Regions from separate parts of the Enterobacter sp. AC1 genome, predicted to be linked through region 1. Evidence: predicted binding sites of a transcription regulator. Region 1 holds the regulator's gene; each other region holds the start of a gene.
What was found. The regulator PhoB, encoded in region 1, activates phosphate uptake and scavenging genes when phosphate is short. The targets are predictions, from matches to a motif close to CTGTCATAAAACTGNCNNAT.
Positions count from the first base shown of each region.

Region 1 (8,053 bases):
CCAGCTTTTTGATCGTCGCTTCGGTTTCGCACAGGGCTTTCAGGTCCAGATAATGCTGGTTTTTCTCTTTGTACTGCTGGCGGCGCAGCGCCAGCGTTTCATTGAGCTTACCCTGTTCCGCCTGCGCTTTTTGCAGACTTTCCGCGTTCTGAAGCAGGCGCTTTTGCAGCGGTAGATAGCGGGCCTGCAGCGACGTTAGCCGCTGGCGCAGCGTGCGTGACCGGGACTGCTGTTCCATGGCCGCGCTGACCTCATCCGCCGTCAGCGTCAGCGCATTTTCCGGTAGTCCGGCCAGCTTTTGGCGTAGCTCAGCAACCCGTACGGCAAGCGTGGCGATGTGCGTTTTATCACGGGTCAACTGCGAGAACTGCGCGCGCCAGCCGGCAATCTCCTGGCCCAGCAGGCGATAACGCTCATGCTCCGCAAGCCATTTCGCCAGCGCCGTCAGTTCGGTCTGGAGCTGCTCGTGGTTACGCAGTGCGGCGTTGCGGATCCGTGCGCGCAGCGCGGTTTTATCTTGTAAGCGAGTATTCACTTCGACAATTCGCTGCAGCGTTTGCGTCAGGCGCGCGGTTTGCTCCTGCTGGTGCTCCCAAAGCGGCCGAAGCTGGGCGGCGGGCTGGGCAAGCTGGAGTTTTGCCAGCTCAGGCGCTGCGTCCGTCAGCGCCTGCTGCGCCTGCTGCTGCATCGCGGTGACGCGCTGATGCTCGCGTACAAGCTCATCATGGCGCGTAAGCCACTGAAAATCTTTCTGTTGGCTTTGCTGCTGTACCAGCAGGGTTTTCTCTTCGTCAGTAAGTGCCTGCAAACTTTGCTGTAACTGCTGCTGTTGCTCTTCGCTCAGCAGCACGACGCCCGCAGCCTGTGCCTCGCACTTTTCAAGCATGCTGCGGGCTGCTTTATGTTTCTCAAATACCATGGCGGAAATCTGGCCGTAGATCTCGGTGCCGGTCAGCTCTTCCAGCAGTTCTGCGCGATCGCTCGGTCTGGCATTGAGGAAAGCGGCAAATTGCCCCTGAGAGAGCAGCATGGAGCGGGTAAAACGCCCGTAGTCCAGCCCGGTGAGCTCAGCGGTTTGCTCCAGCTTATCCGTCACTTTGTCGGCCAGGATTTTGCCATCCTCGCAGCGCGCCAGCTCCACGCGCGGTGCCTGCAGGTTGCCGTCCGGCTGATTGCGCGCCCGGTTCTGGCTCCAGAAGGCGCGATAGGCCGTGCCTTTCACCTCAAACTCCACTTCGGCCAGACACTCGGCGGTGTCGCGCGTCATCAGGTCGTTTTGTGCCTGAGAGACTTTCTGCAGGCGTGGGGTTTCGTGATAAAGCGCCAGGCAGATGGCGTCGAGCAGGGTGGTTTTGCCTGCTCCGGTCGCGCCGGTTATGGCAAACAGCCCGTTGCTGGCAAAGGGTTCAGCGGTAAAATCAATTTTCCACTCGCCCTTGAGGGAGTTAAGGTTTTTCAGGCGCAGGCTCAAAATTTTCATGCGTTTTCGTCCTCATCATTGAGCGCATGCAGGGTATGGGTGAACAGCTCGCTAAGCCTTGCGCGCTTCGCGTCGTCTATCTCCTCCTGCGAGAGCCTGCGTTCGAACACCTCTTCTACCCTCAGCTCGCTGAGGGTTTCGCGCCGGGCGCTGAGCAGAATGTTCTCGCGCTGCTCGCGGCTGCGGCGCACCAGCAACACCTCAACCGGCAAATCTTCGGTCAGCGCCTGGATTTTTCGCTGCATATCGTGCAGGTAGTCATCGGTGGTGATTTCGATATCCAGCCAGACGGGAGGGTTAAGCGCCGCGCCGCGCCACTGCTCAAGCTGGGCGGTAATGGCGTCAAGATCGCCTTTCAGCACCGCCAGCGGCTGGGTGACCGGCACCTCCAGCGTCTCGACGGCGTGAAGTTTTCCGTCGGAGAAGCTCACCAGATGCACGGACTTGGCTTTGCCCGTTTCATCGAAGCTGAGCGAAAGGGGCGATCCGCAGTAGCGGATGTGCTCGCAGCCGCCGATAACCTGCGCGCGGTGGATATGCCCGAGCGCGATGTAGTCGGCTGGCGGGAAGTTTTGCGCCGGAAAGGCGTCCAGCGTGCCGATATAGATGTCACGTACGGCGTCACTTTTACTGGCCCCGACGGTGGTGAGGTGTCCGGTCGCAATCACCGGAATCGGCTGCTCGCCGCGCAGGGCGCAGGCTTCGGCGTGCTGCTGGTGATAATAGTCGGTGATGGCCTGTAATAAATGTTGCTGTTTTTCCGCCCCCGACAGCCCCGCCTGGCTTTGCACGATGTCCCGCGGACGTAAAAACGGTATCGGGCACAGCACCGCGCCCGGCGTACCATCGCGTTTTTTCAGGATCTGCGGGGCGTGCCCGGCGCTGGCGACGACGGTGGTATTAAGAAATGCCAGGATGTCGCGAGATTCATTGAGCGTTGCGACGGAATCATGGTTGCCGGCGACAATCACCAGATGACAGCCGGTTTGCTGGAGATTCACCACGAAGCGGTTATACAGTTCACGCGCATAGCTTGGAGGAGAACCGGTATCAAAGATGTCACCCGCTACAATAATCGCGTCCACCTCGTGCGTCCGGGCCGTTTCCAGCAGCCAGCCCAGGAACGCTTCATGTTCAGCCGCACGGCTTTTGCTGTAAAAATTTTGACCCAGATGCCAGTCCGAGGTGTGAAGTATGCGCATAGCTGATCCGTGGCAAAAAAGAGAAAGCGGGATTATAAACCTTCAGAGAAGGGAAAATAACCGTTGTAATAAAACAACGGTTTGCCCGCTATCGTGGTACTGTTTTTCATAAATCTGTCATAAATCTGACGCATAATGGCGCCGAATTACAAACTTGTAACTTAAATAAAATAAGACAGGGCAAAGTATGGCGAGACGTATTCTGGTCGTAGAAGATGAAGCTCCAATTCGTGAAATGGTGTGCTTCGTGCTCGAGCAAAATGGCTTCCAGCCGGTTGAAGCGGAAGATTATGACAGCGCAGTGAACCAGCTAAATGAACCCTGGCCCGATCTGATTCTGCTGGACTGGATGTTGCCCGGCGGTTCCGGACTGCAGTTTATCAAACACCTGAAGCGCGAAGCGCTGACCCGCGACATACCGGTGGTGATGCTCACGGCGCGCGGAGAAGAAGAGGATCGCGTGCGCGGTCTGGAGACCGGCGCGGACGATTACATTACCAAACCGTTTTCACCGAAAGAGCTGGTGGCCCGCATTAAAGCCGTGATGCGCCGTATTTCGCCGATGGCGGTGGAAGAGGTGATAGAGATGCAGGGACTCAGCCTTGACCCCACCTCACACCGCGTGATGACCGGTGAAAATCCCCTCGACATGGGGCCTACCGAATTTAAGCTTCTGCACTTCTTTATGACACACCCGGAACGCGTTTACAGCCGCGAGCAGTTGCTGAATAACGTCTGGGGAACTAACGTGTATGTCGAAGACCGGACGGTTGACGTCCATATCCGCCGCCTGCGAAAAGCGCTGGAACTGAGCGGCCACGATCGCATGGTGCAGACGGTCCGCGGCACGGGTTATCGTTTTTCTACCCGTTTCTGAACAATGACAGGAGTGTGACGCGTGCTGGAACGTCTGTCATGGAAAAGGCTCGTCTTTGAACTGATCTTATGCTGTATTCCGGCCTTCATTCTGGGGGCCTTTCTTGGACATCTGCCGTGGTTTCTGCTGGCGTCCGTCACCGGGCTGCTGATCTGGCATTTCTGGAACCTGCTGCGCCTCTCCTGGTGGCTGTGGGTTGACCGAAGCATGACGCCGCCGCCGGGAAGCGGCAGCTGGGAACCGCTGCTGTACGGTCTGCATCAGATGCAGATGCGTAATAAAAAGCGCCGCCGCGAGCTGGGAAGCCTGATTAAGCGTTTTCGCAGCGGTGCGGAATCGCTGCCGGATGCCGTCATTCTGACCACCGAAGAAGGGACCATCTTCTGGTGTAACGGCCTGGCGCAACAGCTGCTGGGCCTGCGCTGGCCGGACGATAATGGTCAGAATATCCTCAACCTCCTGCGTTATCCCGAGTTCACGCTGTACCTGAAAAAGCGTGATTTTACCCGTCCGCACAATCTGAAGCTCAATAACGGTCGCCATCTGGAAATCCGCGTGATGCCCTACAGCGATAAGCAGTGGCTGATGGTAGCGCGCGATGTCACCCAGATGCACCAGCTGGAAGGGGCGCGCCGCAACTTCTTTGCGAACGTCAGCCACGAATTACGAACCCCGTTGACCGTGCTTGAGGGCTACCTGGAGATGATGCAGGAGCAAACGCTTGAAGGGGCGCCGCGTGAAAAAGCGCTGCACACCATGCGCGAGCAAACGCACCGTATGGAAGGCCTGGTGAAGCAGTTGCTGACGCTGTCGAAGATTGAAGCGGCACCCACGCTTGCGCTGAATGACACCATCGATGTGCCAATGATGCTGCGGGTAGTGGAGCGTGAAGCGCAGACGTTAAGCCACAAAAAGCACCACCTGACCTTTGAGGTCGACAGCGCGCTGAAGGTGCTGGGCAGTGAAGATGAACTGCGCAGCGCCATCTCCAACCTGGTGTATAACGCGGTGAATCATACGCCGGAAGGGACGGAAATCCTGGTGCGCTGGCACCACAGCCCAACGGGAGCCGAATTTAGCGTGGAGGACAACGGGCCGGGTATCGCACCGGAGCATATTCCGCGTCTGACCGAGCGTTTCTACCGCGTGGATAAAGCGCGATCGCGGCAGACGGGAGGAAGCGGCCTGGGGCTGGCGATTGTTAAGCACGCGGTGAATCACCATGAAAGCCGTCTCGAAATCCAGAGTACGCTGGGTAAGGGAACCCGTTTCAGCTTCGTTATCCCGGAACGATTAATTGCCAAAAAGATCGCCTGATAGCAGGTGTGTCATTTTACCTTTCCACGGGTCAGCGTCAGCTGGCCCGTTTGCTTTGCAGTCAAGCGAAACGCGGCTGAATTTTATACGGCTGGCTGTTTTTTGTTCGCATGATTAGCCATGGGTTTTTCTTATAAATAGCGTATTGTGCTGGTTCGTATTTTCATAATGGCATATTGTTCTGGTTTTACGATCCCTCCTTGCCTTTAAACGTTATAAGCGTTTAAATTGCCCCCCAGATACTGTCAGACCGACTGTATTTGCGTGGTAAATCGAAAAACTATTCTTCTCCACGCCAGGACGGGAGCATTTCCCGCTGAAATTGAGTAAATTTTCGGCTGTATCGTCCCGTCAGGGAAACCGGAAATCGCAATGTTTTCAACACCACATCCACAGGCAGTAAGGTTTTATGACCCATCACTTAAAATCGCGTGACATCATCGCGCTGGGCTTTATGACATTTGCGCTGTTCGTTGGCGCAGGCAACATCATTTTTCCTCCAATGGTTGGCTTACAGGCGGGTGAACACGTCTGGACCGCCGCGTTTGGTTTCCTGATTACTGCCGTGGGTCTACCGGTACTGACCGTCGTCGCGCTGGCGAAAGTCGGCGGCGGCGTGGATAGCCTCAGTACCCCAATTGGCAAAGTGGCGGGTGTTCTGCTGGCAACCGTCTGCTATCTGGCCGTAGGCCCGCTGTTCGCAACCCCGCGTACGGCTACCGTTTCCTTCGAAGTGGGTATTGCCCCCCTGACCGGTGACGGCGCGATGCCGCTGTTTATCTACAGCCTGATTTATTTCGCGATCGTGATTCTGGTTTCACTCTATCCGGGCAAGCTGCTGGATACCGTGGGCAACTTCCTGGCTCCGCTGAAAATTGTGGCGCTGATCGTCCTGGCGGTGGCCGCCATTGTCTGGCCTGCCGGCCCGATTAGCGACGCGATGGACGCCTATAAGAACGCCGCATTCTCTAACGGCTTCGTGAACGGCTATTTGACGATGGATACGCTGGGCGCCATGGTGTTTGGTATCGTTATCGTTAACGCCGCGCGTTCCCGCGGTGTGACCGAAGCGCGCCTGCTGACCCGCTATACCATCTGGGCTGGCCTGATGGCCGGCGTGGGGCTGACGCTGCTGTATCTGGCGCTGTTCCGCCTGGGCTCCGATAGCGCCATGCTGGTTGACCAGAACGCGAACGGTGCGGCTATCCTCCACGCCTACGTCCAGCACACCTTCGGTGGTGCGGGCAGTATGCTGCTGGCGGCGCTCATCTTCCTGGCGTGCCTGGTAACCGCAGTGGGCCTGACCTGCGCCTGTGCAGAGTTCTTTGCGCAGTATCTGCCGCTCTCATACCGCACTCTGGTGTTTATTCTCGGTATCTTCTCCATGGCGGTGTCCAACCTCGGGTTGAGCCACCTGATTCAGGTCTCTATTCCGGTGCTGACGGCGATTTATCCGCCGTGTATCGTGCTGGTGGTGCTGAGCTTCACCCGCCCGTGGTGGAACAACTCCTCACGAATTATTGCGCCAGCCATGTTTATCAGCCTGATTTTTGGTATCCTTGACGGCATTAAAGCATCAGCATTCGCAGGAATACTGCCTGCATGGACACAGCGTCTGCCGCTGTCCGAGCAGGGTCTGGCCTGGCTGATGCCTACCGTTGTTGCACTGGTTCTGGCGATTATCTGGGACCGTGCCGCAGGGCGTCAGGTTGCATCTAACGCCCATTAATCAACGGCAACAAACTGTTTAACCACGGGGCTTAAGGCCCCGTGGTTTTTTGTTTTTTTCGTGTTGAATGGCAAGATTTAAATGGAAAGCACTAACAAACTTAAACGTGGACTGAGCACGCGCCACATCCGCTTTATGGCGCTGGGCTCTGCTATCGGTACCGGTCTTTTTTATGGCTCGGCAGATGCCATTAAAATGGCCGGTCCCAGCGTTCTGCTGGCCTACATCATCGGCGGCGTGGCGGCGTATATCATCATGCGCGCCCTCGGTGAAATGTCTGTTCACAACCCGTCCGCCAGCTCATTCTCCCGCTACGCGCAGGAAAACCTTGGCCCGCTGGCCGGGTTTATCACCGGCTGGACCTACTGTTTTGAAATCCTGATTGTGGCGATCGCCGACGTGACGGCGTTTGGCATCTACATGGGCGTCTGGTTCCCGGCGGTGCCGCACTGGATTTGGGTCCTGAGCGTGGTGCTGATCATTTGCGCCGTCAACCTGATGAGCGTGAAGGTGTTCGGCGAGCTGGAGTTCTGGTTCTCCTTCTTCAAGGTCGCCACCATTATCATCATGATTGTGGCCGGTTTCGGCATCATCATCTGGGGTATTGGCAACGGCGGGCAGCCGACCGGCATCCATAACCTCTGGAGCAACGGTGGCTTCTTCAGCAACGGCTGGCTCGGCATGGTCATGTCGCTTCAGATGGTCATGTTCGCCTACGGCGGTATCGAAATTATCGGTATTACCGCCGGTGAAGCGAAAGATCCGGAGAAATCCATTCCGCGCGCCATCAACTCCGTGCCGATGCGTATTCTGGTGTTCTACGTGGGTACGCTGTTCGTGATTATGTCCATCTACCCATGGAATCAGGTGGGCACCAACGGTAGCCCGTTTGTGCTGACCTTCCAGCATATGGGCATTGCGTTTGCGGCCAGTATTCTGAACTTTGTGGTGCTCACCGCGTCGCTCTCGGCAATCAACAGTGACGTCTTTGGCGTGGGCCGTATGCTGCACGGCATGGCGGAGCAGGGCAGTGCGCCGAAGGTGTTTGCCAAAACGTCGCGTCGCGGCACGCCGTGGGTGACCGTCGTGGTCATGACCGTTGCGCTGCTGTTCTCGGTTTACCTGAACTACATCATGCCGGAGAACGTCTTCCTGGTGATTGCGTCCCTGGCGACCTTCGCAACCGTCTGGGTGTGGATCATGATCCTGCTGTCGCAGATTGCGTTCCGCCGCCGCCTGTCGCCGGAAGAGGCGAAAGCGCTGAAGTTCAAAGTCCCGGGCGGCGTCGCAACGACCGTCGTCGGGCTGATCTTCCTGGTGTTCATCATTGGCCTGATTGGCTACCACCCGGACACCCGTATTTCCCTGTACGTGGGCTGTGCGTGGATCGTGCTGCTGCTGGTGGGCTGGATGTTTAAATGCCGCCGTGACCGTCAGATGGCGGAAGC
Region 1 covers NZ_JBNDIZ010000002.1:72,189-80,241, forward strand. The annotation lists gene sbcC (exonuclease subunit SbcC) at 1-1,480, opposite strand, end outside; gene sbcD (exonuclease subunit SbcD) at 1,477-2,682, opposite strand; gene phoB (phosphate response regulator transcription factor PhoB) at 2,870-3,559, shown strand; gene phoR (phosphate regulon sensor histidine kinase PhoR) at 3,581-4,876, shown strand; gene brnQ (branched-chain amino acid transporter carrier protein BrnQ) at 5,286-6,605, shown strand; gene proY (proline-specific permease ProY) at 6,687-8,053, shown strand, end outside.

Region 2 (8,053 bases), on a different contig from region 1:
CCAGCGCTTCCTGTCCCAGCCGTTCTTCGTTGCGGAAGTATTCACCGGTTCTCCGGGTAAATACGTTTCCCTGAAAGACACCATCCGTGGCTTTAAAGGCATCATGGAAGGCGAATACGATCACCTGCCAGAGCAGGCGTTCTACATGGTTGGTTCCATCGACGAAGCCGTGGAAAAAGCCAAAAAACTTTAACGCCTTAATCGGAGGGTGATATGGCAATGACTTACCACCTGGACGTCGTCAGCGCAGAGCAACAAATGTTCTCTGGTCTGGTCGAGAAAATCCAGGTAACGGGTAGTGAAGGTGAACTGGGTATTTTCCCGGGTCACGCACCGCTGCTCACCGCCATTAAGCCTGGTATGATCCGCATCGTTAAACAGTTCGGTCACGAAGAGTTTATCTATCTGTCCGGCGGCATTCTTGAAGTGCAGCCTGGCAGTGTGACCGTTCTGGCCGATACCGCTATTCGTGGCCAGGATCTCGACGAAGCGCGAGCCCTGGAATCGAAGCGTAAGGCTGAAGAGCACATTAGCAGCTCTCATGGTGACGTGGATTACGCTCAGGCGTCTGCGGAGCTGGCCAAAGCGATCGCGAAACTGCGCGTTATCGAGTTGACCAAAAAAGCGATGTAACACCGGCTTGAAAAGCACAAAAGCCAGTCTGGATCCCAGGCTGGCTTTTTTTTTGGCGCTTAATTCATGATGAAAAAGATGTAGAATTTTAGGCATCAAACGTTTTTACTTCTCACTCAAATTACAGTCAGGACGCGTATGTTGAACAATACGATGAGCGTGGTCATCCTTGCCGCTGGTAAAGGCACCCGCATGTATTCCGATCTTCCTAAGGTGCTGCACACCCTGGCAGGAAAGCCGATGGTGCAGCATGTCATTGATGCCGCTAATGAGCTGGGCGCCCGTCAGGTACATTTGGTTTACGGCCACGGCGGCGATCTGCTTAAAAAGACGCTGAGTGATGACAACCTCAACTGGGTGCTTCAGGCTGAACAGCTGGGCACCGGGCATGCGATGCAGCAGGCTGCCCCGTTCTTTGCCGATGACGAAGATATCCTGATGCTCTACGGCGACGTCCCGCTGATTTCCGTGGAAACGCTGACCCGCCTGCGTGAAGCCAAACCGCAGGGCGGCATCGGTTTGTTAACCGTCGTGCTGGACGATCCCAGTGGGTATGGCCGCATTACGCGTGAAAACGGCAAGGTAACCGGGATTGTTGAGCATAAAGATGCCAGCGATGAACAGCGTCAGATTCCGGAGATCAACACCGGTATCCTGATTGCTAACGGCGCAGACATGAAGCGCTGGCTGTCGAAGCTCAACAACAACAACGCGCAGGGTGAATACTACATCACCGATATCATTGCGATGGCGCATCACGAAGGTCGTGAAATTGTCGCCGTTCATCCGGCACGCATCAGCGAAACGGATGGCGTCAATAACCGTCTGCAGCTCTCCCGTCTCGAGCGCATTTACCAGTCCGAGCAGGCAGAAAAACTGCTGCTGGCGGGCGTGATGCTGCGCGATCCGGCGCGATTCGACCTGCGTGGCTCGTTATCTCACGGGCGTGACGTTGAAATTGATACTAACGTTATCGTTGAAGGGAACGTGACGTTAGGGAACCGCGTCAAAATTGGTACCGGCTGCGTGATTAAAAACAGCATCATCGGTGACGATTGCGAAATCAGCCCGTACAGCGTGGTCGAAGATGCCCGCCTGGACGCGGCTTGTACCATCGGCCCGTTTGCGCGTCTGCGTCCTGGCGCTGAGCTGCTGGAAGGCGCTCACGTGGGCAACTTCGTTGAGATGAAAAAAGCGCGTCTGGGTAAAGGTTCCAAAGCGGGCCATTTAACCTATCTGGGCGATGCGGAAATTGGCGACAACGTGAACATTGGTGCAGGAACCATCACCTGTAACTATGACGGCGCAAATAAGTTTAAAACCATCATCGGTGATGATGTGTTCGTCGGTTCCGACACTCAGCTGGTGGCGCCTGTTACCGTGGGTAACGGCGTTACGATTGCTGCCGGGACGACGGTGACGCGTGACGTAGCGGATAACGAGCTGGTGTTAAGCCGCGTGCCGCAGGTGCACAAACAGGGCTGGAAACGCCCGGTGAAGAAAAAGTAACGGATTTACCCCTCACCCTAACCCTCTCCCCAAAGGGAGAGGGGATCGTTCGGTGCGGTGTTTTTCTCCCTCGCCCCTTTGGGGAGAGGGCCGGGGTGAGGGGATAATATAATCCTCCCCCCAAAAGCAGTACCCATAACAATAACCCCACTCTCTACAAGGCTCGGGGTGCCCGGAAAGGGCAAATACAGGTCAGCGACAACGCAGGCATCATGCCTAAATTCGGAATCTAAAACTATGTGTGGAATTGTTGGCGCAGTTGCGCAGCGTGATATTGCTGAAATCCTTCTCGAAGGTTTACGTCGTCTGGAATACCGTGGTTACGACTCTGCCGGTCTGGCCGTCGTCGATGCAGAAGGTCATATGACCCGCCTGCGCCGTCTCGGTAAAGTGCAGATGCTGGCCCAGGCCGCGGAAGAACATCCGCTGCATGGTGGTACCGGTATTGCGCACACCCGCTGGGCGACGCACGGCGAACCGTCTGAAGGCAACGCGCACCCGCATGTGTCTGAACACATCGTGGTGGTGCATAACGGCATTATCGAAAACCACGAACCGCTGCGCGAAGAACTGAAAGCGCGCGGCTACACCTTCGTCTCTGAAACTGACACCGAAGTGATTGCTCACTTGGTGCACTGGGAGCTGGAGCAGGGCGGCACGCTGCGTGACGCCGTGCTGCGCGCTATCCCTCAGCTGCGCGGTGCGTACGGTACGGTGATCATGGACTCACGCGATCCGTCCACGCTGCTGGCCGCGCGTTCCGGTAGCCCAATGGTTATCGGTCTGGGCATGGGTGAAAACTTTATCGCTTCTGACCAGCTGGCGCTCCTGCCGGTGACCCGTCGCTTTATCTTCCTGGAAGAGGGAGATATCGCGGAAGTGACTCGCCGCAGCGTGACCGTATTCGATACCAAAGGCGAGCAGGTGAAGCGCCAGGAGATCGAATCTAACCTGCAGTACGACGCGGGCGACAAAGGCGCTTACCGTCACTACATGCAGAAAGAGATTTACGAGCAGCCAAACGCCATCAAAAACACCCTTACCGGGCGCATTAGCCACGGTGAAGTGGATCTGAGTGAGCTGGGCGCAAACGCCAACGAACTGCTCGGCAAGGTTGAGCATATTCAGATCGTGGCCTGCGGCACCTCCTACAACTCCGGTATGGTCTCTCGCTACTGGTTTGAATCCCTGGCGGGCGTGCCGTGCGACGTTGAAATCGCGTCTGAATTCCGCTATCGCAAATCCGCGGTACGTCGTAACAGCCTGATGATCACCCTTTCCCAGTCTGGTGAAACGGCGGATACCCTGGCCGCGCTGCGCCTCTCAAAAGAGCTGGGTTACCTGGGCTCTCTGGCCATCTGTAACGTCCCGGGCTCCTCGCTGGTGCGTGAATCCGATCTGGCGCTGATGACCAAAGCGGGTACCGAAATCGGCGTGGCCTCCACGAAAGCCTTTACCACTCAGCTGACCGTTCTGCTGATGCTGGTGGCGAAACTGGCGCGTCTGAAAGGTGAAGACGCCTCTGTTGAGCATGACATCGTTCATGGTCTGCAGGCGCTGCCGAGCCGTATTGAGCAGATGCTGTCTCAGGACAAACGCATTGAAGCGCTGGCGGAAGATTTCTCCGACAAGCATCACGCCCTGTTCCTGGGTCGTGGCGATCAGTATCCAATTGCGCTGGAAGGCGCGCTGAAGCTGAAAGAGATCTCCTACATTCACGCAGAAGCCTACGCGGCAGGTGAGCTGAAGCACGGCCCGCTGGCGCTGATCGATGCAGATATGCCGGTCATCGTTGTGGCTCCTAACAACGAACTGCTGGAAAAACTGAAATCTAACATCGAAGAAGTGCGCGCCCGCGGCGGTGTCCTGTATGTCTTCGCCGATAAAGATGCCGGTTTTGTCAGCAACGACAACATGCACATCATCGAGATGCCGCATGTGGAAGAGGTGATTGCGCCAATCTTCTACACCGTTCCGCTGCAGCTGCTGGCCTATCACGTGGCGCTGATTAAAGGCACCGACGTTGACCAGCCGCGTAACCTGGCGAAGTCTGTCACCGTAGAATAATCCCTTCAGGCTCCACCTTCGGGTGGAGCTTTTTTACCCCGCCCGGTTTGTTTTTAATCAATCCCTTCACGTTTTTATTGATGACAATTTGTCATCTTCAGCTATTTTTTCAGTGTCACATAAAGAAAATATTTCTGAAAACGCCCTGTCATAAAACTGGCTAACTCGATGAAAATTAAACATTGTTTTGCGAGTTTTTAAGTTAAATTTCAGTTGTCATAAAACTGTCATAATTCGTACATTTATCTGTCACCTGTTTGTCCTATTTTGCTCATCGTAGCCACTAAACAACGATTTACGAAAATCTTGCAGGAGACATTATGAAAGTTATGCGTACCACTGTCGCAACTGTTGTCGCCGCGACCTTATCTCTGAGCGCGTTCTCTGTTTTTGCAGAAGCAAGCCTGACTGGCGCTGGTGCAACCTTCCCTGCGCCGGTGTATGCCAAATGGGCGGATACCTACCAGAAAGAAACCGGCAACAAGGTTAACTATCAGGGTATCGGCTCCTCCGGTGGCGTTAAACAAATTACCGCGAACACGGTTGATTTCGGCGCGTCAGATGCCCCTCTGTCTGATGAAAAACTGAATCAGGAAGGCCTGTTCCAGTTCCCGACCGTGATCGGCGGCGTTGTGCTGGCCGTTAACATCCCTGGCCTGAAGTCAGGTGAGCTGGTGCTGGACGGCAAAACGCTGGGCGACATCTACCTGGGTAAAATCAAAAAATGGGATGACGAAGCGATCGCTAAACTCAACCCAGGCCTGAAGCTGCCTTCTCAGAACATCGCTGTGGTTCGCCGCGCGGATGGTTCCGGTACCTCTTTCGTGTTCACCAGCTACCTGGCGAAAGTGAACGAAGAGTGGAAATCTAAAGTGGGTTCCGGCTCTACCGTTAACTGGCCAACCGGTCTGGGCGGTAAAGGTAACGACGGTATCGCTGCGTTCGTACAGCGTCTGCCGGGCTCAATTGGCTACGTAGAGTATGCGTACGCTAAGCAGAACAACCTGTCCTACACCAAACTGGTTTCTGCCGATGGCAAACCGGTTAGCCCGACCGAAGAGAACTTTGCTAACGCCGCGAAAGGCGCTGACTGGAGCAAATCCTTCGCGCAGGACCTGACTAACCAGAAGGGCGAAGGTGCATGGCCAATCACCTCTACCACCTTCATCCTGGTTCACAAAGAGCAGAAAAAACCTGAGCAGGGCGCTGAAGTGCTGAAGTTCTTCGACTGGGCGTATAAAAACGGCGGCAAACAGGCTAACGCCCTGGATTACGCCACCCTGCCGGACAACGTGGTTGAGCAGATTCGTGCTGCATGGAAAACCAACGTGAAAGACAGCAGCGGTAAAGCGCTGTACTAACAGGATATTTTTGACGAAGATGGCGGGTGGCGCTGATGCTTACCCGCCCTACGGTTCATCCTGTAGGCCCGGTAAGCGCCAGCGCCACCGGGCATATTCGTAAGACGTCTCATAAAGAAGAGTAATTTATGGCTGCAACCAAGCCTGCATTTAACCCTCCGGGTAAAAAAGGTGACATGATTTTCAGCGCGCTGGTAAAACTGGCTGCGCTGATTGTGCTATTGCTGCTGGGCGGCATTATCGTGTCTCTGATTTTCTCCTCCTGGCCGAGCATTCAGAAATTCGGTTTCTCTTTCCTGTGGACCAAAGAGTGGGATGCGCCGAACGATATCTACGGTGCGCTGGTGCCGATTTACGGCACGCTGGTGACCTCGTTTATCGCCCTGCTGATTGCGGTTCCGGTAAGCTTTGGTATTGCCCTGTTCCTGACGGAGCTGGCGCCGGGCTGGCTTCGTCGTCCGCTGGGGATCGCCATCGAACTGCTGGCGGCCATTCCGAGTATCGTATACGGCATGTGGGGCCTGTTTATCTTTGCACCGCTGTTCGCAACGTACTTCCAGGAGCCGGTGGGTAATGTCCTCTCCGCCATTCCGTTTGTGGGGGCCCTGTTTTCTGGCCCGGCGTTCGGTATCGGTATTCTGGCGGCTGGTGTGATCCTCGCCATCATGATTATTCCGTACATTGCGGCGGTCATGCGCGATGTCTTCGAACAGACCCCGGTGATGATGAAAGAGTCAGCCTACGGCATCGGCTGCACCACCTGGGAAGTTATCTGGCGCATTGTCCTTCCGTTCACCAAAAATGGGGTGATCGGAGGCGTGATGCTGGGATTAGGCCGTGCGCTGGGTGAAACCATGGCGGTGACCTTTATTATCGGCAACACCTATCAGCTCGACAGCGCATCGCTCTACATGCCGGGTAACAGTATTACCTCTGCGCTGGCGAATGAATTTGCGGAAGCAGAATCGGGCCTGCACGTCGCGGCACTGATGGAGCTGGGACTGATTCTGTTCGTTATCACCTTCATCGTTCTGGCGATCTCCAAGCTAATGATTATGCGCCTTGCTAAAAATGAGGGGGCACGCTAATGGCAACTCTCGAAATGCAAGCTACCGCTGAGCTGGCGGAATCCCGCCGCAAAATGCAGGCCAGACGCCGCATGAAAAACCGCATTGCGCTGACGCTCTCAATGGCGACGATGGCGTTCGGTCTGTTCTGGCTGGTCTGGATCCTGTTCTCAACCGTCGTGCGCGGGATTGACGGGATGTCGCTGGCGCTCTTCACCGAAATGACGCCGCCGCCGAACACGGCGGGTGGTGGCCTGGCGAATGCCCTGGCGGGCAGCGGGTTGCTGATCCTGTGGGCGACGGTCTTCGGTACGCCGCTGGGCATCATGGCGGGTATCTACCTGGCGGAATACGGTCGTAAATCCTGGCTGGCGGAAGTTATACGTTTCATCAACGACATTCTGCTCTCGGCCCCGTCTATCGTGGTGGGTCTGTTTGTTTACACCGTGGTGGTGGCGCAAATGGAACACTTCTCCGGCTGGGCGGGTGTGATTGCACTTGCGCTGCTGCAGGTGCCGATTGTTATTCGTACCACCGAGAACATGCTGAAACTGGTGCCGGACAGCCTGCGTGAAGCGGCTTACGCGCTGGGTACGCCGAAGTGGAAGATGATCTCTGCGATTACGCTCAAAGCGTCCATCTCCGGGATCATGACCGGTATCCTGCTGGCGGTTGCCCGTATCGCAGGTGAAACGGCGCCGCTGCTGTTTACGTCCCTCTCCAACCAGTTCTGGAGCACGGACATGATGCAGCCGATCGCTAACCTGCCGGTGACGATCTTTAAGTTTGCGATGAGCCCCTTCGCGGAATGGCAGCAGCTGGCCTGGGCCGGGGTGCTGATCATTACCCTTTGCGTACTGTTGCTGAACATTCTGGCGCGCGTCATTTTCGCGAAGAAGAAACACGGTTAATTTTTTACGGCGCGGCAGCTCGCGGCGCCGAATGAGGAAATGAGTCAATGAGTATGGTTGATACTGCCCCGGGTAAGATTCAGGTTCGTGATTTGAACTTCTACTACGGCAAATTCCATGCCCTGAAGAACATCAACCTGGATATCGCTAAGAACCAGGTCACGGCATTTATCGGTCCGTCCGGCTGTGGTAAATCCACGCTGCTGCGTACCTTTAACAAAATGTATTCGCTCTATCCGGAGCAGCGTGCTGAAGGTGAAATCATCCTGGACGGCGAAAATATTCTGACCCAGGCTCAGGATATCGCCCTGCTGCGCGCCAAAGTGGGGATGGTGTTCCAGAAACCGACGCCGTTCCCGATGTCCATTTATGACAACATTGCGTTTGGCGTGCGCCTGTTTGAAAAGCTCTCCCGTGCCGATATGGACGAGCGCGTGCAGTGGGCTTTGACCAAGGCCGCATTATGGAACGAAACCAAAGATAAGTTACACCAGAGCGGTTACTC
Region 2 covers NZ_JBNDIZ010000005.1:328,495-336,547, reverse strand. The annotation lists gene atpD (F0F1 ATP synthase subunit beta) at 1-193, shown strand, start outside; gene M2433_RS16560 (F0F1 ATP synthase subunit epsilon) at 214-633, shown strand; gene glmU (bifunctional UDP-N-acetylglucosamine diphosphorylase/glucosamine-1-phosphate N-acetyltransferase GlmU) at 772-2,142, shown strand; gene glmS (glutamine--fructose-6-phosphate transaminase (isomerizing)) at 2,380-4,209, shown strand; gene pstS (phosphate ABC transporter substrate-binding protein PstS) at 4,530-5,570, shown strand; gene pstC (phosphate ABC transporter permease PstC) at 5,699-6,658, shown strand; gene pstA (phosphate ABC transporter permease PstA) at 6,658-7,548, shown strand; gene pstB (phosphate ABC transporter ATP-binding protein PstB) at 7,596-8,053, shown strand, end outside.
Region 2: pstS (phosphate ABC transporter substrate-binding protein PstS) is a predicted target of PhoB. The motif match lies at 4,423-4,442, and genes of this name have one in related genera.

Region 3 (8,053 bases), on a different contig from region 1:
ACACCTGGCTGGTGTCCGATAACGTGCAGGTGGCGCCGCAGGAAGTGGAAGTGAGTTCTTACCTGGTCGGTCAGATTGATTCTGAAGTCAACACTGACGACCTGAGCGACTTCCAGCTCTGATGACGCGCGTAACGCTGAGCCTTTCGGGCACCGAAGTGTTGTGCCAGGAAGAGCACCCTTCCCTGCTGGTGGCGCTAGAAGCGCATCAGGTGGAGGTAGAGTACCAGTGTCGTGAAGGCTATTGCGGCTCGTGTCGCTGCCGCCTGGTCGCAGGCCAGGTGGACTGGCTGACCGAACCGCTGGCCTTTATCAACGAAGGGGAAATTTTGCCCTGCTGCTGCCGGGCAAAAGGCGATATTGAGATCGAGATGTGATTGCCCTGTTTCCCTCTCCCTGTGGGAGAGGGTTAGGGTGAGGGCATCAGGCCGCAGAGCCTGATTGTCGGGTGGCGGCTTCGCCTTACCCGACCTACAAAACTATTTTAAGAACGTCACCGCTTTATCCGGGAAATCCGTAAACAGTCCGTCCACGCCCGCCTGGTTATACAACACCTCATAAAGCTGATTCACGTCCGTGGCATACGGCGGCAGCTGGTCTGCACGCACCGTGTACGGGTGAACCTGCATCTTGCTGGCATGCGCCTCTTTTACCATCGCCGTCAGCTTCACGTGGCCCGGGGTCGAGCCCTCCGCCACCAGCATGTGGTAATCCGGCCCGATGCCGTCGGCGTACTGCGCAATCTGCTTCATCGCGCCCGGCTTAAACATCCAGTCGTAGTTGTAGTTCACCCACTTGCCGTCCGGCTGCTTCTCCTGGGTTTCATTCCAGTCGGTATAGGCAATCAGCTGTACCAGATTGAGGTTCATCCCCATCTTCGGCTCCAGCTCGGTTTTGATGCGCTTCAGCTCGGCGGCGTCAAAGCACTGCAGGTAAACCTTGTCCTTCTTGCTGGTGTAGCCGTACTGCTTCAGCACCTCCAGCGTCTTCGCGGCAATGTCTTTCCCTTCCTGGTGGTGGAACCACGGCGCTTTGATTTCCGGGTAGATACCGATATTTTTCCCGGTCGAGTGGTTCAGCCCCTGAACAAACTCAATCTCTTCCTGGAAGGTGTGGATCCGGAAGTCAGATTTGCCCATCGGGAAACGTCCCGGATAGACCTGCACCTTCTTGCCGTTTTCAATCTCGAAGCCTTCGGTAAACTTCAGGGAACGGATCTCATCCAGGGTAAAATCAATGGCGTAGAAGCGACCATCTTTGCGGGCGCGGTCGGGGAAACGCTCCGCCACGTCCGTCACGCGGTCAAGATAATGATCGTGCAGGACCACCAGCTGGTCGTCCTTCGTCATCACCAGGTCCTGTTCCAGGTAATCCGCGCCCTGCGCATAGGCCATCGCTTTTGCCGGCAGCGTATGCTCCGGCAGATAGCCGCTCGCGCCGCGGTGGGCGATGACAATTTTATCTGCCGCCAGCGCGGACCCGGTCATCAGGCCCGCCAGCAGCAGGCCGGTTGCTACGTAAGATAATTTCATGGCAATGCTCCTTATTGACGACGTGCCTGCACTTCCGCGTGGTGACGTTTCTCACCGATCATCACGATAATCAGCAGCAGTACCGCCAGCACGCTACCGCCAATCATCACCATAAAGCCGCCGTCCCAGCCGAAGAAGTCAACGGTATAGCCCACGATAGCGCTCGCCGCGACCGACCCACCCAGATAGCCGAACAGACCGGTAAAGCCTGCCGCCGTGCCTGCCGCTTTCTTCGGTGCCAGCTCCAGCGCGTGCAGACCGATCAGCATAACCGGACCATAAATAAGGAAGCCGATGACGATCATACAGGCCATATCTACTGACGGGTTGCCCGGCGGGTTGAGCCAGTACACTACGGTGGCGATGGTGACCAGGGTCATAAAGAAGACGCCCGTCGCACCGCGGTTGCCTTTAAACACCTTGTCCGACATCCAGCCGCAAAGCAGCGTGCCCGGGATCCCAGCGTATTCATACAGGAAGTAGGCCCAGGAAGATTTATCCAGCGCGAAGTGCTTCACCTCTTTCAGGTAGGTCGGTGACCAGTCCAGAATGCCGTAGCGCAGCAGGTAAACGAACACGTTCGCTACCGCGATGTACCACAGCAGCTTGTTCGGCAGGACGTACTTCATGAAGATCTGCTTTGCGGTCAGCTCTTCTTCGTGCTCCTTGCTGTAATCATCCGGATAGTCGTTTTTGTACTCTTCGATCGGCGGCAGGCCGCAGGACTGCGGCGTATCGCGCATCAGGGCGAAGGCAATAATCGCCACCACGATGGCGCCAAAGGCAGGCATATACAGCGCGGCTTTCCAGTCGTTGAACCAGGCCATCCCCAGCAGGAACAGCAGAGGCGGAATGCCGCCCCCCACGTTATGCGCGCAGTTCCACACCGACACGATACCGCCGCGCTCTTTCTGCGACCACCAGTGCACCATGGTGCGTCCGCACGGCGGCCACCCCATTCCCTGGAACCAGCCGCAGAGGAACAGCAGCACGAACATGACGGCAATGCTGGAGGTTGCCCACGGCACAAAGCCCATAAACAGCATGACTGCTGCCGCCAGAATCAGGCCGGCCGGCAGGAAGACGCGCGGGTTCGAGCGGTCGGACACGGAACCCATAATGAATTTGGAAAAACCGTAGGCGATGGAAATACCCGACAGCGCGAACCCCAGATCGCCACGGGAAAAGCCCTGCTCTACCAGGTACGGCATGGCGAGCGCAAAGTTTTTACGCACAAGGTAGTACGCCGCGTACCCGAAGAAGATCCCGAGGAAAATTTGCCAACGCAGACGGCGGTATAGCGGATCAATTTCTGCCTCTGGCAGACGCGCCCGATGCGGCGCAGGTTTGAAGATACTGAGCATGACAGCCTCCGTGGCCAAAAATTGAATTTACAGGGGTTTAACTGCCCCATACTCCAGAGAGGTCGCGATGTTAAGAAATCACAGTGATTGTTACTGTGAATCAACGCACAGATTGTTACAGAAATATGACAGAATGCGCAAAAAAGCGCATGAAATCACGTTTCACTTTCGAATTTCGCTCGTTTGTGTTCGAAATCAAACAAACCACAGTTTTCATGTGGCTAAATGATAAAAAACGAACACAGAGGGATGACAATGACAATTCACGATCCTCGTTACAGCGATGTGATTATCATTGGCGGTGGTGCAACCGGCGCCGGCATCGCGCGCGATTGCGCCCTGCGGGGATTAAGCGTCACGCTTCTGGAGCGCCATGACATAGCGACGGGCGCTACCGGCCGCAATCATGGACTGCTTCACAGCGGCGCCCGCTACGCCGTGACCGACGGTGAATCCGCGCGCGAATGTATCGCCGAAAATCAGATCCTGCGGCGTATTGCCCGCCACTGTATTGAACCGACCGACGGTCTGTTTATTACGCTTCCCGAAGACGATCTCGCCTTTCAGCCACCCTTTATTACCGCCTGCCGCGCGGCGGGAATTCAGGCCGAGGCTATCGACCCGGCCCTCGCGCGGCGCATTGAACCCTCCGTCAACCCGGCCCTGACGGGCGCGGTAAAAGTGCCTGACGGTACGGTTGATCCTTTTCGCCTGACCGCCGCCAACATGCTGGACGCCCGCGAGCATGGCGCGCGCATACTGACCGGGCATGAAGTGACCGGGCTTATCCGCGAAGGCCATCGCATCTGCGGCGTGCGGGTGTTTGACACGCAATACAATGAGCACAGCGAGCTGTTTGCCTCCGTCGTCGTGAATGCCGCGGGGATCTGGGGGCAGCACATTGCGGAATACGCTGAGCTCTCGGTTCGCATGTTCCCGGCGAAAGGCTCCCTGCTGATCCTCGACCACCGCATTAATAACCACGTGATTAACCGCTGCCGCAAACCGTCCGATGCCGACATCCTCGTCCCCGGCGATACCATTTCGTTAATCGGTACCACCTCAACGCACGTGGACTACAGCGAGATTGATTACAACCGCGTGACCGCCGAAGAGGTGGATATTCTGCTGCGCGAAGGGGAAAAACTGGCCCCGGTAATGGCGCAGACCCGGATCCTGCGGGCCTACGCGGGCGTACGTCCGCTGGTCGCCAGCGATAACGACCCAAGCGGGCGTAACGTCAGCCGCGGCATCGTGCTGCTCGACCATGCCGCGCGTGACGGCCTGGACGGTTTTATCACCATTACCGGCGGCAAGCTGATGACCTACCGTCTGATGGCGGAGTGGGCAACGGATGCCGTCTGCCGCAAGCTGGGCAATACCGAACCGTGCGTAACGGCAGAACAGCCTCTGCCCGGTTCGCGGCAGTCCACCGAGAAGACGCTGCAAAAAATTATCTCCCTCCCCGCCCCCCTGCGCGGGTCGGCCATCTATCGCCATGGCGACAGAACGCCGGCCTGGCTGGGCGAAGGGCGACTGAGCCGCAGCCTGGTATGCGAATGCGAAGCCGTGACCGCCGGTGAAGTGCAGTACGCGGTGGAGAACCTGACGGTCAATAGCCTGCTCGATCTCCGCCGCCGCACCCGCGTCGGAATGGGAACCTGCCAGGGCGAGCTGTGCGCCTGTCGTGCCGCCGGGCTGCTGCAGCGTTTTCATACCACCACCGCCACCCAGTCGCTCGATCAGCTCAGCGCGTTTTTAAACGAGCGCTGGAAAGGCATTCAGCCTGTTGCCTGGGGAGATGCCCTGCGTGAAAGCGAGTTTACCCGCTGGGTTTACCAGGGGCTTTGCGGTCTTGAGAAGGAGCAACGCGATGAAATTTGATACCGTGATTGTCGGCGGCGGGCTGGCAGGCCTGCTCTGCGGCATCAAACTCACAAAGCGAGGGCTGCGCTGCGCCATTATCACCCGAGGCCAGAGCGCCCTGCACTTCTCGTCGGGCTCGCTGGATCTGGTGGACGATACGTACCGCGATAAGCTGCCGCCGGAGCACCCATATCACCTGATCGGCGCGCATAATATTGACCGCTTTGCGCTGGAAACCGAAGCGCTACTGGCGGACTGCGGCGCGCGCATGAAGGGGAGCGCCAGGCAAAATCATCAGCGCGTCACGCCGCTCGGTACCCTGCGTTCCGCCTGGCTCAGTCCGGAGGAGGTGCCCGTTGCCCCGTTCAGCGCCGCGCGCGTGCGGGTAGTGGGTATCAGCGGTTTTCTTGATTTTCAGCCCCATCTCGCGGCGGCATCGCTTTGCCGCCAGGGCGTTAACGCCGAAACGGCAGAGATAGAGCTGCCCGAACTTGATGTTCTGCGCGACAACCCGAGCGAGTTTCGCGCGGTGAATATCGCCCGTTTCCTCGATAACGAAGATAAGTGGCCGCTGCTGTATGACGCGCTCAGGCCGCTCGGCGAAAGCTGCGACGCGCTGTTGATGCCCGCCTGCTTTGGCTTACGCGACAACCGGCTCTGGCGCTGGCTCTCGGACCGACTGCCCTGCACGCTCGGCCTGCTGCCAACGCTGCCGCCTTCCGTACCGGGTATTCGCCTGCATACCCAGCTCCAGCGCCAGTTTGTTGCGCAGGGCGGCGTCTGGATGGCGGGTGATGAGGTGAAAAAAATCACCCTGACGGACGGCGCGGTGAGCGAAGTCTGGACGCGCAACCACGATGATATTCCGCTTCGCGCCCGCTATACGGTGCTGGCAAGCGGCAGTTTCTTCAGTAACGGACTGCTGAGCAGCCGGGAGGGCATTCGGGAAGCCATTATGGGGCTGGATGTCCGGCAAAGCGCCTCCCGCGCGGACTGGTATCAGAGTGATTTCTTCTCGCCTCAGCCCTGGCAACAGTTCGGCGTAATTGTCGATAACCAGCTACACCCGCAGCTTTCCGGTAGGCCCGTCCGCAATCTCTTTGTCATCGGCTCGCTGCTGGGCGGATACGACCCGATCGCTCAGGGATGCGGTGGCGGCGTCTGCGCCGTCACGGCGCTGTATGTGGCAGAGCAGATTATCCAGCGCACGGAGGTTGCACAATGAACGACACCCGTTTCGAAAGCTGCATCAAATGCACGGTTTGCACCACCGTCTGCCCGGTCAGCGGCGTCAATCCCCGCTACCCTGGCCCGAAACAGGCCGGGCCGGACGGCGAGCGTCTGCGCCTGAAGGACGGCAGGCTGTACGACGAGGCGCTGAAATACTGCATCAACTGCAAACGCTGCGAGGTGGCCTGCCCGTCGGATGTTAAAATCGGCGATATCATCCAGCGCGCCCGGGCGCGCTACGGCACGCAAAAGCCGACGCTGCGGGACGCCATTCTGAGCCACACCGACCTGATGGGCAGCATCTCTACGCCCTTTGCCCCGCTGGTCAACGCGGCGACCTCTCTCAAACCGGTGCGCCAGCTGCTGGATGCCACGCTCAAGATAGACCATCACCGCATCCTGCCGAAATACTCTCACGGCACCTTCCGCCGCTGGTACAGGTCCGTCGCCGCGGAGCAGGCCCAATACGCCGACCAGGTGGCCTTTTTCCACGGCTGCTATGTGAATTACAACCACCCGCAGCTGGGTAAAGATCTGCTGAAGGTGCTGAACGCCATGGGAACGGGCGTCCAGCTACTGAACAAGGAGAAGTGCTGCGGCGTACCGCTGATTGCCAACGGGTTTACCGATAAAGCGCGCAGGCAGGCAAAAAGCAACGTCACCTCCCTGCGCGAAGCCATTGTCGACAAGGGTATTCCGGTGCTGGCGACCTCGTCCACCTGCACCTTCACCCTGCGCGACGAGTACCCGCATCTGCTGGACGTCGATAACAGCGGGCTACGCGAGCACATCGAGCTGGCAACGCGTTTCCTGTGGCGCAAACTGGATAGCGGGCAGACGTTGCCGCTGGGAAAACTCCCCCTGAAAGTGGTGTACCACACGCCGTGTCATATGGAAAAAATGGGCTGGTCGCTCTATACGCTTGAACTGCTGCGGTTGATTCCGGGCCTTGAGCTGACGGTGCTGGATTCGCGCTGCTGCGGGATTGCGGGAACCTACGGCTTCAAGCGTGAGAACTACGAAACGTCACAGGCGATTGGCGCCCCGCTGTTTCGCCAGATTGAAGAGAGCGGCGCGGATATCGTGGTGACCGACTGCGAAACCTGCAAGTGGCAGATTGAGATGTCCACCAGCAAGCGCTGTGAACATCCGATTACCCTGCTGGCGAAGGCGCTGGGCTGAACGGTGCCGGGGCGAAAGGCCCCGGCACGGGTTTTATTCAACGAACAGCGACTCGACCACCTGGATCCAGCCGTGCTCGCTGGCAACCTCTTTACCATTCAACCAGCGGCGCAGCATGTTCAACGCCATCATGGCGCAAACCTCCTGACGCACCGCCAGGCTGTGGCGGGTGATGCTCATTTTTACCCGCAGCGCCCAGGTGCCTTCCGGCGTGGCCAGCGCGAAGTTAAGGTATTCCTCATCCAGCCCCCCGACAAACAGCGCCAGGCCGGCAAAATGTTTCACCCTTCTTTCAGAAGCCCAGCGGGCGGTCTGCGCCAGCGTTTCCTGCTGGAACGGCACCACTTCGCTGGCCAGCAGCGGCGCGTTGACGCGCGACAGCTGCAGCGCCAGCAGGCCGCCGGTGAACTGCTCGCTTAAGGTCACGCTCAGCTGGCGCGACTGCAGATGCTTCGCAATCTGCGCCGGAAGCCCTTCCGTGCCTTCAAAAATTAGGCTTTCGCCCGCCACGCGCTGCACCTCAGGCCACAGGGCCAGCATCGCCTCTTTCTGCGTGGCCGGACCGGTAAGCTTAAGTTCAATGATCGGCATGGAGGAGCGATACCCCATGGACACGTCCGGCGGCAGTGCCAGGTGGTCGAGGCTCTGAGCCAGATCGCTTTCCGAGCGGCCAAAGGTGGTCAGACGCAGGCAAAGCGGGGGTTCCGGCAGGGTAAAACGATCGCGAAGGCGCGGCAGGATCTGCTGCTCGACCATCACTTTAAATTCTGAGGGCACGCCCGGCGTGAAGAACATCAGGCAGCGGTTCAACTGCATGGCAAACCCGCACGCGGTGCCGACCAGGTTATCGACCAGCTCCGCGCTGGCGGGGATTTCAGCC
Region 3 covers NZ_JBNDIZ010000003.1:428,995-437,047, forward strand. The annotation lists gene nrdB (class Ia ribonucleoside-diphosphate reductase subunit beta) at 1-122, shown strand, start outside; gene yfaE (class I ribonucleotide reductase maintenance protein YfaE) at 122-376, shown strand; gene glpQ (glycerophosphodiester phosphodiesterase) at 479-1,531, opposite strand; gene glpT (glycerol-3-phosphate transporter) at 1,543-2,895, opposite strand; gene glpA (anaerobic glycerol-3-phosphate dehydrogenase subunit A) at 3,151-4,779, shown strand; gene glpB (glycerol-3-phosphate dehydrogenase subunit GlpB) at 4,769-5,986, shown strand; gene glpC (anaerobic glycerol-3-phosphate dehydrogenase subunit GlpC) at 5,983-7,173, shown strand; gene M2433_RS11760 (nicotinamide mononucleotide deamidase-related protein YfaY) at 7,207-8,053, opposite strand, start outside.
Region 3: glpT (glycerol-3-phosphate transporter) is a predicted target of PhoB. The motif match lies at 3,008-3,027, and genes of this name have one in related genera.

Region 4 (8,053 bases), on a different contig from region 1:
CTTTCATCATTGCCTGAACCTGCGCATAGGTTGGAAAAAGTGGCGTGATGACTTTGTAATTTTTCACGTTGTTCCCTTAACGATTGCTGTGGCTTTAGCTTGCCACGTCAGGGAGTAAATACTACTAGCTAAGTCACTTATTTTGTAAGGCAATGAAGGTGTTGCTTTTTATATGGCAAAGCTCTATTTCATAGCACCCGCCACAATACCCACCCACCAAACCCCATCAGCACCACCCCCGCCGTGCGCTCAATCCACCACAGCGAACGGCTGAGCTTCTGCTGGACCGCGGGCAGCCCCATCAGCGATACCAGCGCCAGATCCCACGCCAGCACCACCAGCACCATCCATAGACCGCAGGTCGACTGCTGAAGCAGCGTGACGTCCGGCCCCAGCAGCGCCGTCATCAGCGCCAGATAGAACAGCGCATTCTTCGGATTAAGCAGCGCCGAGCCGAGCCCCAGCAGGATCTGCTTACGCAGCGAGGGAAAGCGCTGATGGGTTTCATTCAGCGCCAGCACATGTGGTCGGCTGCGCACCAGATGCGAACCTATCCACAGCAGGTACAGCGCGCCGCAAAGTTCGATAAGCGTAAACAGCCACGCAAACTGGCGCAGCGCGCTCCAGCCGATAATCACCAGCAGGATGTACACCCCGTTACCCGCGGCGATGCCGAGGCACAGTCCGGCGCTGCCGCGCAGTCGGTAGCGCGCGGCGTAGCCCACCAGCAGGAAGAAATCCGGGCCCGGGCTTAGCAGGGCAACAAAATGCGCCAGTGCCAGGGCGAGAAAAGCGGAAGGGAATAACAGTTCCATAGCAACCTCAGTGTGAAAATCTGAGGTCAGGCTACGGTGACGCAAACGCTATTTATTGTCGGATATTGATCGGCCCGTGGCGTACTGGCGCGGCGTGGCGGCGGTATAGCTGACGAAGGTCTTATGAAAATGGCTCTGGTCGGCAAACCCGCTCTGGTAGCCAACGTCGGCAATATTATCCCCGGCGCGCAGCCGCGCTTTGGCGTACTCCACGCGGGAGATGTTGAGGAAGCTGCCCGGCGTCAGGCCGGTATCCTGCCTGAAGGTGCGGATCAGCGTCTCCTTGCGCAGCGAGAATTGCCGGGCGAGTTCGTCGAGGGAAGGCGGAGCGGCCAGGTCGGCAAGAAACGCCTCCTGAACCTGCTGGCTGGTTGAGCGAAGCGCCTCTGCGTTATCCGCCCCGCGGGGGAGAGCTGAAAGCAGCCCGTCCACGGACGCAGGGGAGAGGGTTTCAACCACCTCCAGGTAATGCGCGAAGAGGGCAGGATCGCGAATCACCTGAAGCGCCAGAGGAAGATCGGCATCGATATAGAGCATATGGTAGCTGCGCGGCTTTCCGGTGACGGGGTTGCAGCTGTGCGGCGCACAGGCCGGGATCACGATGAGGTCCCCGGGGTTAAGGATGTACTCTCTGTCGTGACACACGCAGCGGGTCTGGCCTTCCACAATCGCACCAATGGAGAGCTGGGGATGGCAGTGACGTTTGTACGCCTGCGTGCTCTGCCACGTGCTGCGCAGCTCAAGGCCTGAGGCGCGGTGAAAAGTCTGGCGGACGTGTCGGGTATCGGTCATAGGCGCTCCTTCTGAAGCTTTTTTATACCACGGCCGTGAACCGTCGGGCAGCGCTTCATTAAGAACCTTCCGGATATACCCAACTTTACGTCCAGAGCCAGTCATGTTGACTACCCTTAATACCCTAAGCGGTAAAACAAGGAGATTCGACATGGCTTATCAGACAGTAAATCCTGCCACCAACCAGCTCATCAAAGAATACCCCTCACATACCGACGCGGATATCGAAGCGGCGCTGAAGGCGGCCGATGCGCTCTACCATTCCGAATGGGCGAAAGGCGACATCAGCCAGCGCCTGCCGGTGCTGCATAAGCTTGCCGACCTGATCGACGAGCGCACCGAAGAGCTGGCTAAAATCGCCAGCCAGGAGATGGGGAAGCTCATCGAACAGAGCCGCGGCGAGGTGAAGCTGTGCGCGCAAATCGCCCGCTACTATGCGGATAACGCGAAGCAGTTTCTGGCCCCGGTGAAGTACCCATCTGAACTTGGGGAAGCGTGGGTGGAGCATCACCCCATCGGCGTGCTGATGGCCGTTGAGCCGTGGAACTTCCCGTATTACCAGCTGATGCGCGTTCTGGCGCCGAACCTGGCGGCGGGTAACCCCGTGCTGGCGAAGCATGCCAGCATCGTACCGCACTGCGCCGAGGCTTTTGCCCATCTGGTGCGCGAGGCAGGGGCGCCGGAAGGGGCGTGGACTAACCTGTTTATCTCGTCCGATCAGGTGGCGAACATCATCGCCGACGATCGCGTACAGGGTGCCGCGCTGACCGGTTCCGAAAAAGCCGGCAGCGTCGTGGCCGCGCAGGCGGCGAAGCACATTAAGAAATCGACCCTTGAGCTGGGCGGTAACGACGTCTTCGTGGTGCTCGATGACGCGGACCTGGACAAAGCCGTGAAGACCGGCGTGAATGCGCGGCTCAACAACGCGGGGCAGGTCTGTACCGCCGCGAAGCGCTTTATCCTGCATGAAAAGATTGCAGATGCCTTCCTGAGCCAATTCACCGAGGCCTTTAAGCAGGTGAAGATTGGCGATCCGCTGGATGAAAGCACCACGCTGGGGCCGCTGTCCTCTAAAGATGCGCTGGAAACGCTGACCAAACAGGTTAACGAGGCGGTGAAAAACGGCGCGACGCTGCACTATGGCGGCAAGCCGGTTCAGCGCGACGGGAGCTTCTTCGAGCCGACGATCCTGACGAATATCTCGCGCGATAACCCCGCGTATTTCGAAGAGTTCTTCGGCCCGGTAGCGCAGATCTACGTGGTGAAAAACGACGACGAGGCGGTTGCCCTGGCGAACGATTCCCACTACGGTCTGGGCGGCGCGGTGTTCAGCCAGGATATCGAACGCGCGAAGAAAATGGCGTCGCGGATTGAGACCGGGATGGTGTACATCAACTGGCTCACCGATACCGCGCCAGAGCTGCCGTTCGGCGGCGTGAAGCGCTCCGGCTACGGACGCGAGCTGTCGGACCTGGGGATCAAAGAGTTTGTGAACCAGAAGCTGGTGGTGGTGCGTAAGTAAGAGGTAAAAAAACCTGCCAGTCGGCAGGTTTTTTTAAGGGGTTATTGCACTTCGATCTTGTCCCAGCCGCTTTTGAACATGCAGCTGTCGACTAACGTACCGCGGCGATATTCATTCGCGTCTTCAACCGTGTAGCTCGTGGAAGTGTCCTTTTTCTTTTTCGATTTGTCCGTTTTTTCCGAGCTCGAACCGGTCACGACGTTATCCGGGGGCAGATCGATCAGTGCCTGCGCTTCGCATTCCGTGAGCTTTTTATTCATTTCGGCGTCGCTGACGCCCGGTTTCACCCATTTGTACTGGACGCAGCCGGTGAGCATCAGCGTGAGGCTCAGAACGCAAAGCGCGGTAATGCGGTGTTTCATCAGAAGGTGACTCCACCGCCTACATATGCGCCGTCAATCAGCGTGTGGCCAGGACGGCCGTCTTTGCCATCAACGCTCACGTGGCGGTAACCCACTTTCAGGGTCACTGGCGTAATAGGCGTCCAGCTTACGCCGCCGTTGGCTTCGACGTAGTTTTTCACGCTGTTGTTCAGGCCTTCTGGTGCAGCATAGCCTTCACCATACACGTGGATGCTGTCGGTCAGCGCAACGTTTACGCCGCCACCAATCGGGAAGGCCACGCCGTTATCGCCTTTTTTCGGGCCGAGGTAGATTGCCTTCGCACCCGCATTCAGCATCACCGGACCCACTTCCAGGTTGTAGCCTGCGCCAACGCCGCCGGTCTGGGTACCGTCATCGGTGTTTTTGAGCCAGTTACTTTCGAGATAAACACCGGATGAGGATTTACCCATTTCCAGATTGAGGTTAGTAAAGTTTTTACCCTGCTCAATGGTGCCGCCCATCGCCAGTGCGGAACCTGATACTGCAGCCAGGGCAGAAAGAAGAAGGATATTCAGTTTTTTCATGTTTTTTGCCTCGTCATTAAATTCATCTGTGCGCACCTTAACAAGTGATGTTTACGACTGCAAATGTGACAGGTATCGAGCTTTTATGCTGAGGTTGTTAATTGTTTTATTTTTAAATGTTGCGGTGGTGTTTTGTTGCAAAGGCGTCAACCGGGAATTTTTTCGTCGTTTAGAAGCGGTTTAGTTTTTTGACTAAACATAAACTGAACGAGGCGGGAATAGTGATTTGGCTTGAATTAATTGGGTTTCTAATAATTTCCAAAAGTGTTTCTGGTGACACACAAAACAACAAATCATTACATTTTGGGCGATAAATATACGTTCACTCACCCATGCGATTGCCCATTTCATGTCATTTTTCTGACACGTTTATTCTTTACGTTGTTGGCTTCACTAACTGGATGCTAACAATATGAAAAGAAAAATTATTCCTGTGCTTATCGGTTGTGCGCTCTCTTTCTCTGGCCTGGCGGCACAGCCCACGGCTGAACGCTATGTCGTCAGCTTCCCCGAAGGGTCACACGTGAGCTACAGCGGCGCATTTGCCGATGCGTTCCCGCATGGACTCCCTGTCGGCATTGGCTCTGGCCTGCTGTTTACGGGCAAGCAGGGCGATGCCCTGACCTTTGCCACCGTGACCGATCGCGGTCCGAACGCGGATGCGCCAAAAAGCGGGAAAAACGAAGCCAAAATTTTTGTTACGCCGGATTTCGCGCCGCTGCTGATGACCATTCGCGTCCAGAACGGCAAGGCAGAGGCAACGGATGCCCGCCCGCTGCATGACGATAAAGGCGAGATCAACGGTCTGCCGCTGCAAAGCGGCGTGATTGGCTCCACCAATGAAGTGGCATTCAGCGACACGTTAAAGACGCTGAAGGGGGACAACCGCGGGCTGGACACGGAAGGCATCACGCCGGACGGCAAGGGCGGATACTGGCTGTGCGACGAGTATGGCCCGTTCCTGATTAACGTCGACAGCAAAGGGAAAATCCTGGCTATCCACGGGCCGCAGGCGGCAGAAGGGGAGAAATCCATCGCGGGTGGTCTGCCAAACATCATCAAATGGCGCCAGGCGAACCGGGGCTTTGAAGGCCTGACCCATATGCCGGACGGGCGTATTATCGCCGCCGTACAAAGTACGCTGGATATCGACGGCAAGAGCAAAAAACAGGCGCTGTTTACGCGTCTGGTGAGCTTCGACCCGGCGACCGGGAAAACCGCGATGTACGGTTACCCCATCGACAGCGCGGCCTACGACAAAAATAGCGACGCCAAAATCGGCGACATCGTGGCGCTTGATGATCAGCACATCCTGCTGATTGAGCAGGGAAGCGATAAAAACGACGGAATGCGTAATCTGATTTACAAGGTGGATCTCAGCAAGGCGAGCGACCTGACCGCCTTCGACAAGCCGGGCGAGTACCCGGAGTTTGATGATGAGAAAACCCTGGCGCAGCGCGGTATTACCCTTGCGTCTAAAACTCAGGTTGTCGATTTGCGCGCCCTTGGCTGGCAGCAGGAGAAGGCCGAAGGGCTGGCGCTGATCGACAGCAAAACGCTTGCGGTGGCGAACGATAACGACTTTGGCGTGAAGGTGGCGATGCAAAATCCGGTCGAGGGCAAAAAGCTCAAGGATTACCGGGTGAACGCGGAAGGCAAGCTGACGCTGGATGATAAACCGGTTGAAACCACCCTCAGCGTGAAGCCGCTGAAGAAGCCGGAGTCAGACAGCGAGCTGTGGATTGTGACGCTGGCGGAGGCGGTGAAATAATACCAGGGCTTACCCCTCACCCTAGCCCTCTCCCCATAGGGGAGAGGGGATGTTCGGTGCGGTTATTTCTTCAGCCCTGCAAACGCCGCCCGAATCTCCTCTTCCGGCAGCTGGATGCCAATAAACACCATCACGCTGTGCGGCGGTTCATCGCCCCACGGCCTGTCCCAGTCGGCGCTGTACAGGCGCTGTACGCCCTGGAACAGCAGGCGGTTCGGCTCGCCGTCAATCCACAGCATCCCCTTGTAGCGCAGCAGCTTGTCGGCAAACGACAGCAGCAGGTTTTCCATTACGCGGGACACGTCGCTGATGTCCACCGGGTAGTCCAGCTCCACCACAATCGACGCCACGTCGTTTTGCTTATCGCCCATAAAGTGGAAGCGCGGCTTCGCGGTGACGTTCTCTTCCAGCATAAAGCCGTTGGTGTTGAACAGCTGAGACAGATCGATATCGCCGTGCGTCACCGTGTAAACCGGCGCGCGGGAGTTGATGCGCGCCAGGCGTTCGCGCAGCTTAACGCTTTCGCCCGCCACGTCGGTTTTGGTCAGCAGGATGCGGTCAGCGTAGCCCACCTGAGACTGGGCGATGGTGAACTGGTTCATCTGGTCATCGGCGTGGACCGCATCGACCAGGGCAATGACGCCGTCCAGCAGATAGCGCTGGCAAAGAATCTCGTGCGAGAAAAAGGTCTGAATAATCGGCCCCGGGTCGGCCATGCCGGTGCACTCGATCACCAGACGGTCGAAGTCGATGTCACCGCGATCGCGGCTGTCGAGCAGGTCCAGCAGGGCGTCTTCCAGCTCGTTAGAGCGGGTACAGCAGATGCAGCCGTTGGTCAGGGTTTTGATCTGGGTGGCGCGATCGCCGATCAGCTGGTCGTCAACGGAGACCTCGCCAAACTCGTTTTCAATGACGGCGATTTTGAAGCCGTGCTGCTCGTTCAGGATGTGGCGCAGCAGGGTGGTTTTACCGGCGCCGAGGAAACCGGTCAGCAGGGTAACGGCAATCGGGGTCATGGTCTCTCCTTTAGCAGCAGCGGACGCCGCCTTCTCCACTTCCGCCGTAGCGTGCTTCCTGCCGCTCGCGGAAGAATTCGGTGTAGGTCATGTACGGCTTATCCGGATGGTTGGTCTTCATATGTTCAACGTAGTTGTCATAGTCCGGAATGCCAATCAGCATTTTTGCCGCCTGACCGAGGTATTTTTTTGCTTCGCCTAAGTTACCAAACATTGTGGGTTCCAGACAGAAAAGCACCCCTCACCCCGGCCCTCTCCCCTTTGGGGAGAGGGTTAGGGTGAGGGGATGTTTGCGGATTAATGGTGCGAAGAGGTCTTCACGCCGCCTTCCGGCACCGGCACGTACGGGGTTTCTTTATCCGTACGACCGTCGGCGTTACGCACCTTCAGCCAGGTTTTGATGCCGTAGAAGATGATGCTGTACACCACCACCAGGAACAGAATGCTCAGACCCGCGTTGGTGTAGTTGTTCACCACGATATGGTTCATGTTGGCAATCTGCTGCGCGGTCAGATCCGCGCCGCCTGCGGCAATCTTCTCTTTGTACTGGTTAGCCATGAAGAAGAAGCCTTCCAGCTGCGGGTTGGCGCTGAACAGCTTCAGGCCAAGCGCCCAGGTGGTGCAGAGCAGCAGCCACAGCGCGGGCACCACGGTGACCCAGATGTATTTGGTGCGTTTCATCTTCACGAGGACCACGGTACCCAGCACCAGAGCAACGGCTGCGAGCATCTGGTTAGAGATACCGAACAGCGGCCACAGGCTCTTCACGCCGCCGAGCGGGTCGACAACGCCCTGATACAGCAGGTAGCCCCACAGGCCTACGCAGCCCGCGGTACCGAGAATACCGGCGACCAGAGAGTCGGTTTTCTTCAGGAACGGCACGAAGTTACCGAGCAGGTCCTGCAGCATGAAGCGGCCCGCACGGGTACCCGCATCCAGCGCGGTGAGGATGAACAGCGCTTCGAACAGAATACCGAAGTGGTACCAGAAGCCCATGTCCGCCCACGGCAGCACTTTGTGGAACACGTGTGCGATACCCACGGCCAGCGTCGGTGCGCCACCGGCGCGGTTTAGCACGGACGGTTCGCCAATGTCTTTCGCGGTTTGCATAATCTGCTCAGGCGAAATCACGAAGCCCCAGGAGCTGACGGTCGCCGCAGCGTGTGCGCTCGCGTCTTTCAGCTGCGCCATAATCAGCGCCGCGTTGTCACCGCCCATCTCGTGCAGGTT
Region 4 covers NZ_JBNDIZ010000004.1:218,873-226,925, forward strand. The annotation lists partial or broken gene M2433_RS14215 (restriction endonuclease) at 1-67, opposite strand, end outside; gene M2433_RS14220 (LysE family translocator) at 189-815, opposite strand; gene M2433_RS14225 (AraC family transcriptional regulator) at 864-1,607, opposite strand; gene M2433_RS14230 (NAD-dependent succinate-semialdehyde dehydrogenase) at 1,759-3,129, shown strand; gene M2433_RS14235 (hypothetical protein) at 3,171-3,491, opposite strand; gene M2433_RS14240 (YfaZ family outer membrane protein) at 3,491-4,036, opposite strand; gene M2433_RS14245 (esterase-like activity of phytase family protein) at 4,449-5,807, shown strand; gene yjiA (GTPase) at 5,870-6,823, opposite strand; gene M2433_RS14255 (YbdD/YjiX family protein) at 6,834-7,037, opposite strand; gene M2433_RS14260 (carbon starvation CstA family protein) at 7,121-8,053, opposite strand, start outside.
Region 4: M2433_RS14245 (esterase-like activity of phytase family protein) is a predicted target of PhoB. The motif match lies at 4,384-4,403, and genes of this name have one in related genera.